Regions from separate parts of the Caldalkalibacillus thermarum genome, predicted to be linked through region 3. Evidence: predicted binding sites of a transcription regulator. Region 3 holds the regulator's gene; each other region holds the start of a gene.
What was found. Region 3 encodes Rex, which represses fermentation and respiration genes when NADH is low (regulators of the CRP and FNR family bind a similar motif). Its sites were predicted from a motif close to TTGTGAAATATTTCACAA; they were not measured.
Positions count from the first base shown of each region.

Region 1: IEW48_RS03480 (cytochrome c oxidase subunit 2A) is a predicted target of Rex. The motif match lies at 1,367-1,384, and genes of this name have one in related genera.
Region 2: IEW48_RS10470 (DoxX family membrane protein) is a predicted target of Rex. The motif match lies at 1,677-1,694, and genes of this name have one in related genera.

Region 1 is NZ_BMKZ01000005.1:83,144-86,420, reverse strand. Features, by position in the region: gene sigK (RNA polymerase sporulation sigma factor SigK) at 1-65, opposite strand, end outside; gene IEW48_RS03485 (phosphosulfolactate synthase) at 380-1,168, shown strand; gene IEW48_RS03480 (cytochrome c oxidase subunit 2A) at 1,445-1,609, shown strand; gene IEW48_RS03475 (cytochrome c oxidase subunit II) at 1,635-2,108, shown strand; gene IEW48_RS03470 (b(o/a)3-type cytochrome-c oxidase subunit 1) at 2,105-3,277, shown strand, end outside.
Region 2 is NZ_BMKZ01000024.1:27,861-31,137, forward strand. Features, by position in the region: gene IEW48_RS10455 (PH domain-containing protein) at 1-55, opposite strand, end outside; gene IEW48_RS10460 (PH domain-containing protein) at 48-551, opposite strand; gene thiM (hydroxyethylthiazole kinase) at 790-1,533, opposite strand; gene IEW48_RS10470 (DoxX family membrane protein) at 1,767-2,282, shown strand; gene adhE (bifunctional acetaldehyde-CoA/alcohol dehydrogenase) at 2,431-3,277, shown strand, end outside.
Region 3 is NZ_BMKZ01000021.1:27,377-30,653, forward strand. Features, by position in the region: gene tatC (twin-arginine translocase subunit TatC) at 1-585, opposite strand, end outside; gene IEW48_RS09650 (twin-arginine translocase TatA/TatE family subunit) at 630-815, opposite strand; gene IEW48_RS09655 (redox-sensing transcriptional repressor Rex) at 830-1,483, opposite strand; gene IEW48_RS09660 (MogA/MoaB family molybdenum cofactor biosynthesis protein) at 1,483-1,971, opposite strand; gene moaC (cyclic pyranopterin monophosphate synthase MoaC) at 1,973-2,461, opposite strand; gene IEW48_RS09670 (ABC-F family ATP-binding cassette domain-containing protein) at 2,714-3,277, shown strand, end outside.

The DNA of each region.
Region 1 (3,277 bases), on a different contig from region 3:
ACATAAGAAACAAAAACCATCAATTCCTTAACCAGTAAGGCGATGGTTGAGAAAATTCCCGCCAAGCCCCTCACCTCCCATGCTGTCGTCTCATAGTACTTATCTATATGAGAGGTTGGGCCTGTTCTTGTATGTCCCCAATTAATTTTCCCAAGCTGTCATGCCACGCGGACAACGCTATCCCAGCCTCCAACCCCAGGGTATTGGGTGGCAGTGGATAAATCGCATAATCTGCTAAAGCTGGTATCAAACCTGAAATGGTTTTACATTCTCCCCAATCAGCGGCTAAAAGATAGCTTGAGCAGGAACCTATTCCTCTCCCCTGGAATAAAATGTGCTAGCTAAGATAGGCAAATGTCTGAGAAAGGAGCGCTTTTATGTGAGTGATTCCAAGTTAAACCTGCCCCCCAGGACAACCAAGCCCAGAGCAAAAGGTTTGACAATTTTAATTGATAACGGAGTGCCCGCCGGTTACTTTTCTGATCTCATATCCACTTATGCTCAATTTATTGATTTTGTAAAATTTGGTTGGGGCACCTCTATTGTCTCCGGCTGTCTGGAAGAAAAGATTGACTGTTTGCGCAATCATCAGGTGCAATTCTTTTTTGGAGGCACATTATTTGAAAAGTTCCTTCTGCAGGGAAAACTTAAAGATTATTTTGATTTCTGCCGTAAACATGGATGCCAGTATATTGAAATATCCAATGGCACAGTGAAACTGAGCAACAAAGACAAAGCAAGCATAATTGCCGATTTTGCCAATGAATTCAGTGTTTTCAGCGAGGTCGGCTATAAAGACAGTGGAAAATCCCTCGAGCTTCATCCTGCCCAGTGGGTGGAGTATATTCTTGAGGATCTGGAAGCGGGAGCGTTCATGGTTATCACAGAAGCGAGGGAAAGCGGGACAAGTGGGATATGCAAACAAAACGGGGAGTTAAGGAATGAACTAATTGAAGCATTGCTTAGGGCAGGCATCGATGTGAACCGGCTCATCTTTGAAGCGCCAAACAAGTGGCTGCAATCCTACTTTATTAAAAGGTTTGGAACAAACGTCAATTTGGCCAACATCCCCTTTGGAGACGTGGTTGCCTTGGAAACCTTAAGATTAGGGCTAAGATCTGATACGTTGTATGTATTTGAAGCATCTGCCTCGGGGGAAGGAAAATGAGGGAAAAACGAGATATTCCATCGGCTGTTCCATGATTATTTACTGAACGCCAGAGGACCATCACCTGCTAGCCGCTAACCGCAAAATGGTTTGCAAGCCTGGCAGCTGATGGTCCTTTTTTTGATTGCCAAACTGAACTTGGGCATGATATGAAGTAATTTTGACAAATTGATGACATTCCGTGTCGAATCGAAAAAAATGTGACATAAATCACATGGTTAAGCATCATTCTGGCGTTATGATTTAAATGAATATCAACGGAAAGGAGTCGGTACTATGGCACGCCCTGACTTGGAAACCGGAAAAAAGCAGATACCCATCCAGCGGAAAACGGAAACAGATACATCCCTGAAAGGAACATTGCTCTCTGTATTTGGCCTGGGGTTGTTTATTGTGATCAGCTGGTTGTCTGTCTTTGCCCTGTACCTGTCACGTTCATAACAGTATAAAAGGAGGTTGTCCATGTATGCATCTTCACCGCTATGAAAAATATTGGCTCTATTTTGGAATTGGCACGCTCATTGTTTTTTTATCTGTTTTAGGTGTGGGCGCTTTTGCCATGGGGCAGCACCCGCCCAGCCACGACGCGGTTGTTGACCCGCTCCAAGTGAGCGAAACACCCCCATTTGATGAACCTGGACTTGTTCAAATCGATGATCATACTTACGTGGCCAATCTCGTGGCGATGACCTTTGGCTACCGTCCCAACACCATTGAAATTCCTGTCGGCTCCACTGTGATCTTTGAAGTCACGAGTGAAGATGTGGTTCACAGCTTTACCATTCCAGGTACCAATGTCAACATGATGGTCACGCCCGGCCATGTTAACCAGGCAACACACACATTTACCGAACCTGGTTCTTATCTGGTCATCTGCAACGAATACTGCGGTGCAGGTCACCACTATATGCAAATGACAATCGAGGTGGTTGAACAATGACAGTCAAAGTGAAAGCGGGTACAGAAGTACATCCCAAAGATGCCAAACTAAGCATGGCTTATATCTATGTTGCCTTTGCAGCTTTTTTGACCGGTGCTGTAGCTGGTGTCGTCCAAGGTTTGCAACGGGCGGGCTTAATCGATTTGCCAGCAGGCATCAGTTATTATCAAGTCTTGACCGCTCACGGTGTATTGCTGGCTCTTGTATTTACAACCTACTTTATATTTGCCTTCCTCAATGCGGGCATGAGCAAAACACTGGGCGCTTTTCCAGAGAAGTACCGGCAGGCAGGCTGGATAGGTTTTTATGTTTTAACTCTGGGTACGCTCTTGACAGCCATCATGATCTTGCTTAATGAAGGTACAGTCTTATATACATTCTATGCTCCTTTGCAAGCCCATCCCCTGTTTTATCTGGGATTGACCCTGTTTGTGGTCGGAACATGGATAGCCGGCGGGGCTTTATTGGCCCATTACTTTAACTGGAAACGGGAAAATAAGGGGCAATTGACGCCTCTGTTCGGCTTCATGACCGTGGCCACCATCTTATTGTGGTATATTGCTACCATTGGTGTAGCCGTTACCGTATTACTGCAGCTGCTTCCTTGGTCTTTGGGGATCTCCGAGCGGATTAATGTCTTGCTAAGCCGCACCCTGTTCTGGTATTTTGGACATCCACTGGTCTATTTCTGGCTGATGCCTGCTTATATGGCCTGGTATGTGGTGATTCCCAAAATTATCGGTGGAAAACTGTTTAGTGATGCACTGGCCCGTCTGGCCTTCGTCTTATTCTTGTTGTTGTCTATTCCCGTCGGTTTCCACCATCAGTTGATGGAACCCGGGATTTCACCGTTCTGGAAGTATATTCAGACGGTATTGACCTTTGCCGTCGTCGTCCCTTCTTTGTTAACCGCCTTTACCATCTTTGCCACTTTTGAATTGGCCGGCCGGGCCAAAGGGGCGAACGGATTGTTTGGCTGGTGGAAAAAGCTGCCCTGGAAGGATGTGCGTTTCTTTACTCCTTTCATTGCGATGGTGATGTTTATTCCCGCAGGCGCCGGAGGCATTATTAACGCCAGTCACCAGATGAATGCGGTGGTGCATAATACCCTCTGGGTCGTGGGACACTTTCACCTCACCGTTGGCACCACCGTATTGCTGACCTTCTTT
Region 2 (3,277 bases), on a different contig from region 3:
GACGCAAGGTTTGCAAAAGGATGGCCACAGGATGGAGGCGGCGGGGGTCATACATCTTCTTTCGCCTCCCGGGCCAAAACCGAAATCCGGTCCCGCAATGCATCGGCCACCGTGTCTTGCAAAGCTGGGATTTCATGCAAGCCTCCAGCGGTGTTGATGGTGACACTGGACAGGCCGAAATAGCGCAAAAGGGGACCTTGTCTGGTGTCCACATGTTGCACTCTGATCATGGGGATCAGCGTCCGCTTGACTACCAGCACGCCATGTTTCAGATCGATTTCATATTCGTTGACTTCATATCTCCAACGTTTCCAGCGCACCGCGGGAACTATTCCAATATGAACAATACTCATCACAGCGGCTGTTAATAGCAATATCCACAATAACCAAGGTGCTAAGAGCCAGGAAAACTGTGGTGGGAGACTGAGATAGGAATAAAGCACATAATAGATCAGGACTGCTATCCAATACAGGGCGGCCATCAGGCTGCCGCTGATGCGCCATACGGTCAAGGCTTTCTTATCTATCCGTTGGGTTGGTTCCGGTCTCATCGTTCATCCTCCAAGACAGCTTACCTTCACATTATAGAGACTAACGCCCTTGTTTATCAACTCTTGTGGTAGTTCGCCAGTCCTCAAAGTTTCTTTCATTGTTAATCTCAAACAACCACGACAGCACAGCACAAGTACAAAAAAGAAGCAACCTACCTTGGAAGCTGGCGGAGTGGGTTGCTTAATGTCAGGACCGCTTTTTGAGGATGATGAAGGGCAGCCAGATCAGCCGCCCAAATTACAAGAGGGATGCCACCCTTTTTTCCAGCTGTTCAGGTGTAATGTGATACAAAGCATCCAAAAGGGCCGGAACAAAACTGCCCGGTCCGGATGCCTTAGCGCCAGCCATCTCCCCGGCCAGTTTGAGCATGCTTAAGGCATGAACCGCTGCCTTCTGAGCGTCTTGTTCCACAGCCAGAAATAATCCAATCAGGGAAGTGGCTAGACAGCCGGTGCCTGTCACTCTGGCCAGCAGGGGATGTCCACCCGTTATGGCCACGTGATTGACATAGTCCGTCTCTCCCGTCAAAGCCATCACCGCCTCAAAAGGCCAGTCGACGGGAGCAGCAGACGAGCCGGCATCCACTCCCTTTCCTTCCCAGCTGCCTTTGGCCAGAAAGGAGAGCTCTGCTCTATTGCCGCAAATCACGGCAAAGGAGACCTCATCCATCAAACGTGTCACTGCACGGCGGCGAAAAGCGGTTGCGCCCACCCCAACCGGGTCCAGCACAACGGGAATGTTCAGCTGGTTGGCTTTTTTTCCGGCGAGTGCCGCGGCTTCGACCAGGCCAGGGTCAAGGGTGCCAATATTGATCACCAAAGCTTGGGCGTGGCTGACCATTTCTTCTACGTCCTCAGCATGGTGGGACATGACAGGACTGCCGCCGGCAGCCAGTGTCCCGTTAGCCACAAAGTTCATCACCACTTGATTGGTAATATGGTGAATAAGCGGAGATTGCGCCCTGATTTTCCTCAACAGCATAATCGATAACCCTCCTTATTCTTGCCAGGCTTATACCTTGGCTGATACCATTCTTATTCTCTTGCAAGTATAAAGCGTTGAAAGCCGATGTCAAGGTAAAAATTTCTAACAAGACTGTGGCCAAATTATGAAACCAAACAAAAATGTGATGTATTTCACATGTCTTTAGCTGCTAAGAACTGTACACTTAAAGTGTAAACAACACCACTACATTTTGAAAGGAGGAATGGTTGATGTTTGTCAAGTTTCTCAGAGAGAGTGCTGTTGCTGCTTGGTTATTATTAATTGCCCGTCTGTGGCTGGGGTGGAAATGGTTGAAGGCAGGTTGGGGCAAAGTGACAGGGGAATTTGACGCTTCAGGGTATTTACAAGGAGCCATTGCCAAAGCCAGCGGAGACAATCCAGTTGTACAAGAGTGGTGGGCCAACTTTTTAAGTGGATTCGCACTTCCGAATGTTCAGTTGTTCAATTTTTTAGTTGCTTGGGGAGAGTTACTTGTCGGTCTGGGTCTTATTTTAGGGACTTTTACAACATTTGCAACTCTGATGGGTGTTGTGATGAACTTTGCTTTCCTGTTCTCCGGAACCATCAGCACCAACCCTAACATGGTGCTAGTAGCCATATTTATCCTGGTTGCTGGGGCCAATGCCGGTAAAATCGGTTTGGACCGCTGGGTCATTCCTTACATCAGACAAGGAGTGCAAGCGCTGCTCAACCGGGGTAAGGAGCTTAAACAAACTGGTGTCTAGGGAAGTACACAAGTAGAGAAATAAACATAAAGAGAGATAAAAAAATAATTGTTCTGTGCAACACCTGTTCTTTTTTTAGCTATATATGTGAAACGATTCACAAGCTTAAACTTGTTAAACCTTTAATAATGATAGGAGGAGAGAAATCATGGCGGTCAAACACAAAGAAGCCAAACCATCTGATTTAGCTGCAGTGATTGACACGTTAATCACCAATGCTGAGCATGCCCAGCGAGAGTATATGCACCTCAATCAAGAGCAAGTGGACCACATTGTCAAGGAGATGGCCCTCGCTGGGTTGGATCAGCATATGGCCTTAGCCAAACTGGCCGTGGAAGAGACCGGAAGAGGTGTCTATGAAGACAAAGCGATCAAAAACATTTTTGCTACTGAATATATCTACCACAATATCAAATACGACAAAACAGTAGGCATCATTAAGGAAGATCAATACAACGGAATAGTGGAAATTGCCGAACCCGTGGGTATTGTGCTGGGGGTGACACCCGTCACCAATCCCACCTCAACAACCTTGTTTAAATCCTTAATCGCCGTTAAAACACGCAATCCTATCATCTTCGCTTTCCATCCTTCTGCTCAAAAATGCAGCCGTGAGGCGGCGCGTATTGTCCGTGATGCAGCGGTCAAAGCAGGGGCACCTGAGCATTGTATCCAATGGGTAGAGAACCCTTCTGTGGAAACCACCCAGGCGCTGATGAAGCATCCTAGAGTGGCCTTAATTCTGGCCACCGGAGGTGCATCCATGGTCAAATCAGCTTACAGCTCAGGCAAGCCGGCCTTGGGTGTGGGACCGGGGAATGTGCCGTGCTACATTGAAAAGACAGCTCACATCAAACGGGCTGTGACCGATTTGATGCTCTCCAAAACTTTTGACAACGGCATGATTTGCGCTTCAGAGCAGGCTGTTATTGTCGATAAAGACATTTGCCCAGAAGTCAAGGCGTTTATGGCTGACAATGGCTGCTACTTTTTAT
Region 3 (3,277 bases):
TGTCAGAAAGAGCATCAAAAGCGGCATTTGAAAGATAAACCCAAAGGGAACGACCAAAGTAAACATAAACCGGAAATAATGGATCATACCGTACATTTCTTCCGCACCAAGCTGTTGGGCTATGCCTGTCATAAACTGCATGACAAAGGGGAACAGCCAAAAATAACCAAAGGCTAAGCCCACGATAAACAAGGCAAAAGCCCCCGGTATGAAAGCAAGGGTCGTTTTGCGTTCCTTATCGGTCAAGCCTGGGCTGACAAAGGCCCAGATTTGATATAAAGCAAAGGGGAAGGTGAGCACCAGGCCAACGACAATGGAGAACAGCAAAAAGACTTTAAAGGCATCGGTCAGCCCGATGACCACCCAGGGAATCTGGGCAGCCTCCGCTTGCTTCTGCATATATTGAATCACATCATCAGCCAGGAAAAACCCGATAACCATGGACACAAGAAAAAGGATCAAAATATAAATGACCCTTCTTCTCAACTCACCAATATGCTCCATGACAGTCATGTCATAACTTTTCTGGCGGTTCATGTTGGTTCGTTTAATATGTTTAGGAATGGAGCGTTGTTCTTGATCCATGTTGCTCATCCTCCGGCGTCGGGCATTTACAATTAAACACTTGTTTAACGCTCATTTTTCTCTTCCGTTTGTTTAGGTTTCTCATCGTCAACCAAACCATTGGTGGCATTTTTAAATTCACGCAACGTTTTACCAAAGGCCCGGCCCAGTTCAGGCAATTTGCTTGGTCCAAACAGTAATAAAGCCACTAAAATGATCAAGATTAAACTGACAGGTCCGATGGTTCCCATGTTTATCCCTCCAATTATTCTGCTTCCTGCTCCCCTGCAGGTAAAGGATAATGTTTTAAGAAGTAAATCAAGGTTTGCAGTTCAATGGTTAAATCAATATTGTGCAAGCGAATATGTTCAGGCACATCAATTCTGGCCGGAGTGAAATTAAGGATGCCCTTGATCCCTGCTTCGATCAGGCGGTCAGCTGTCACCTGGGCCACCTGGGCCGGAACGGTTAAAATGGCAATGGGGGTATCCGCCAAGCTCCCTTCCTTGAGGTCATCCATCGAATAAATGGGAATGCCGGCAATGGTTTGTCCAATCTTCTTTGGATCAACATCATAGGCCTTCATGATTTTGATGTTATGGCTCTTTTGGAAGTTATAATGCAACAAAGCCATGCCAAGATTGCCTACCCCGACCAGCACAACCCCCGTTTTATCATCCTGTTCTAAGATTTTCCGAAAAAAAGTCAATAAATACTCCACGTTGTAGCCGTATCCTTTACGGCCCAGCGCCCCAAAGTAGGAAAAATCACGCCGGATCGTAGCGGCATCTATTTTAACAGCCTTGCTCAGTTCCGTTGATGAAATGCGTTGCTTTCCCGCTCTTTTGACATTTTCGAGCACCCGGTAATACAAGGGCAGCCGCCTGGCTGTGGCTTGAGGAATCCGCTGCTCACTCATCAGCTATTGGCCCCTTCCTCCCCACGTAAAATGGTTAAAGCGTTAGGCAACTGATCGATAATGGCTTCCAGGCAGGTTTGGGCATCTTGAACCGCTCCGGGAAGATTAATAATGAGCGAATTTCCCCGGGTGCCGCAAATGGCGCGGGTAAACATGGCCAACCGGGACGCTTTCATCGCTTTGCGCCGCATTTCTTCAGCCATCCCGGGAACGACGCGGTCAATCACTTGACTGGTCGCTTCAGGGGTGACATCATCCGGACTTAATCCCGTACCGCCCACCGTGACCAAAAGGTCCACCTGATAACGGTCTGTAATCTCAATCATATTCTCCTTCAGGGTTTCAATACAGTCCGGCAAAATACGGTAAGCAATCACCTCGGCGTCAAGGTGCTGGGTTAACACGTCCTTGACAACCGGACCGCTGTCATCAACCCGCTCACCCCGTGAGGCTTTATTGCTGGCTACGACAATGGCCACTTTCCACATCTTAAAGTTCCTCCCTCTCGAAATCTCCGCTTTTGCCCCCTGTTTTTTTCAGCAGGTAAGTGGGGCCAATCACCAATCCCTTATCCAAGGCCTTACACATATCATAAATAGTCAGGGCGGCTGCCTGCGCGGCTGTAAGTGCTTCCATTTCTACACCCGTTTTCCCCGTTGTTTTCACTTCCGCATAGATTTTAATCACAGCCTGCCCCTCTTGCCGTACCGGCTCAAAGTGAATGTCGATGCCTGTCAACGGCAACGGGTGGCACATGGGAATCCACTGGGCCGTATTTTTGGCCGCCATCACACCGGCCACTTGGGCAACACCCAGGACATCCCCCTTTTTCACTTTGCCTTGTTCAATGTGCTCCAATACATCAAGGGGCATTTGAACTTGGCTAAAGGCGACGGCTGTCCGCTTCGTTTCCGGTTTATGGGAGACATCCACCATCCTTGCCCGTCCCTGTTCATTAAAATGGGTAAACGATGACATGGTTTAGCCGGACCTCCTCATGTCTTGCCAGATCCACGTGTTAATCATACCCACACGTTACACCCCTACACGCTTCTTTATTATATTGTACATCATTTCACATTTGCTTGTCTTGCCGTGATGCCAATTCTAGCTTAAAAAATGGTGAACTTTTTTTGAACAAATGCGTAGGCCTAAAAACTCCCTGTCTTTGACCACGCTTGAACGGTCTGAGCCCCTCAGGTACACTGTAAGGAGTATGAGGTGATAGACATGCTGATGCTCAGGACGCACCGTTTGACCAAAACTTATGCCGGCCTGCCAGTGCTGACAGACATATCCCTAGACATACAAGCTAAAGACAGGATCGGACTGGTTGGTCCCAATGGTGCCGGCAAATCAACCTTGCTCAAAATCCTGATTGGCGAGACCTCTTATGACAGCGGGGAGATTTACCGCCCTAAAGATGTGACAGTGGGTTACCTGGCCCAAGATGCAGGACTCGACTCATCCCGCTCGATCTGGGAGGAAATGCTTACCGTTTTTCAGCCGCTCATTGAAGAGGAAAAGCGTTTGCGCCAGATGGAGCAGCTGATGTCCCAAGCTGAGCTTCGCCGGGATCAGAAGCATTACAAGCAGTTGCTTGAAAGTTACAGCGAGGCCCAAGAAGCTTTTAAAAACCGGGGCGGATACCAATATGAAGCCAAGATTCGCAACGTCCTGCACGGATTGCGGTTTGCCCATAAAGATTATGCGGAACCGGTGTCCGCTTTGAGCGGAGGGGAAAAGACGCGCTTGGCCTTGGCCAAGCTGCTGCTTAAAGAGCCGGATCTTTTA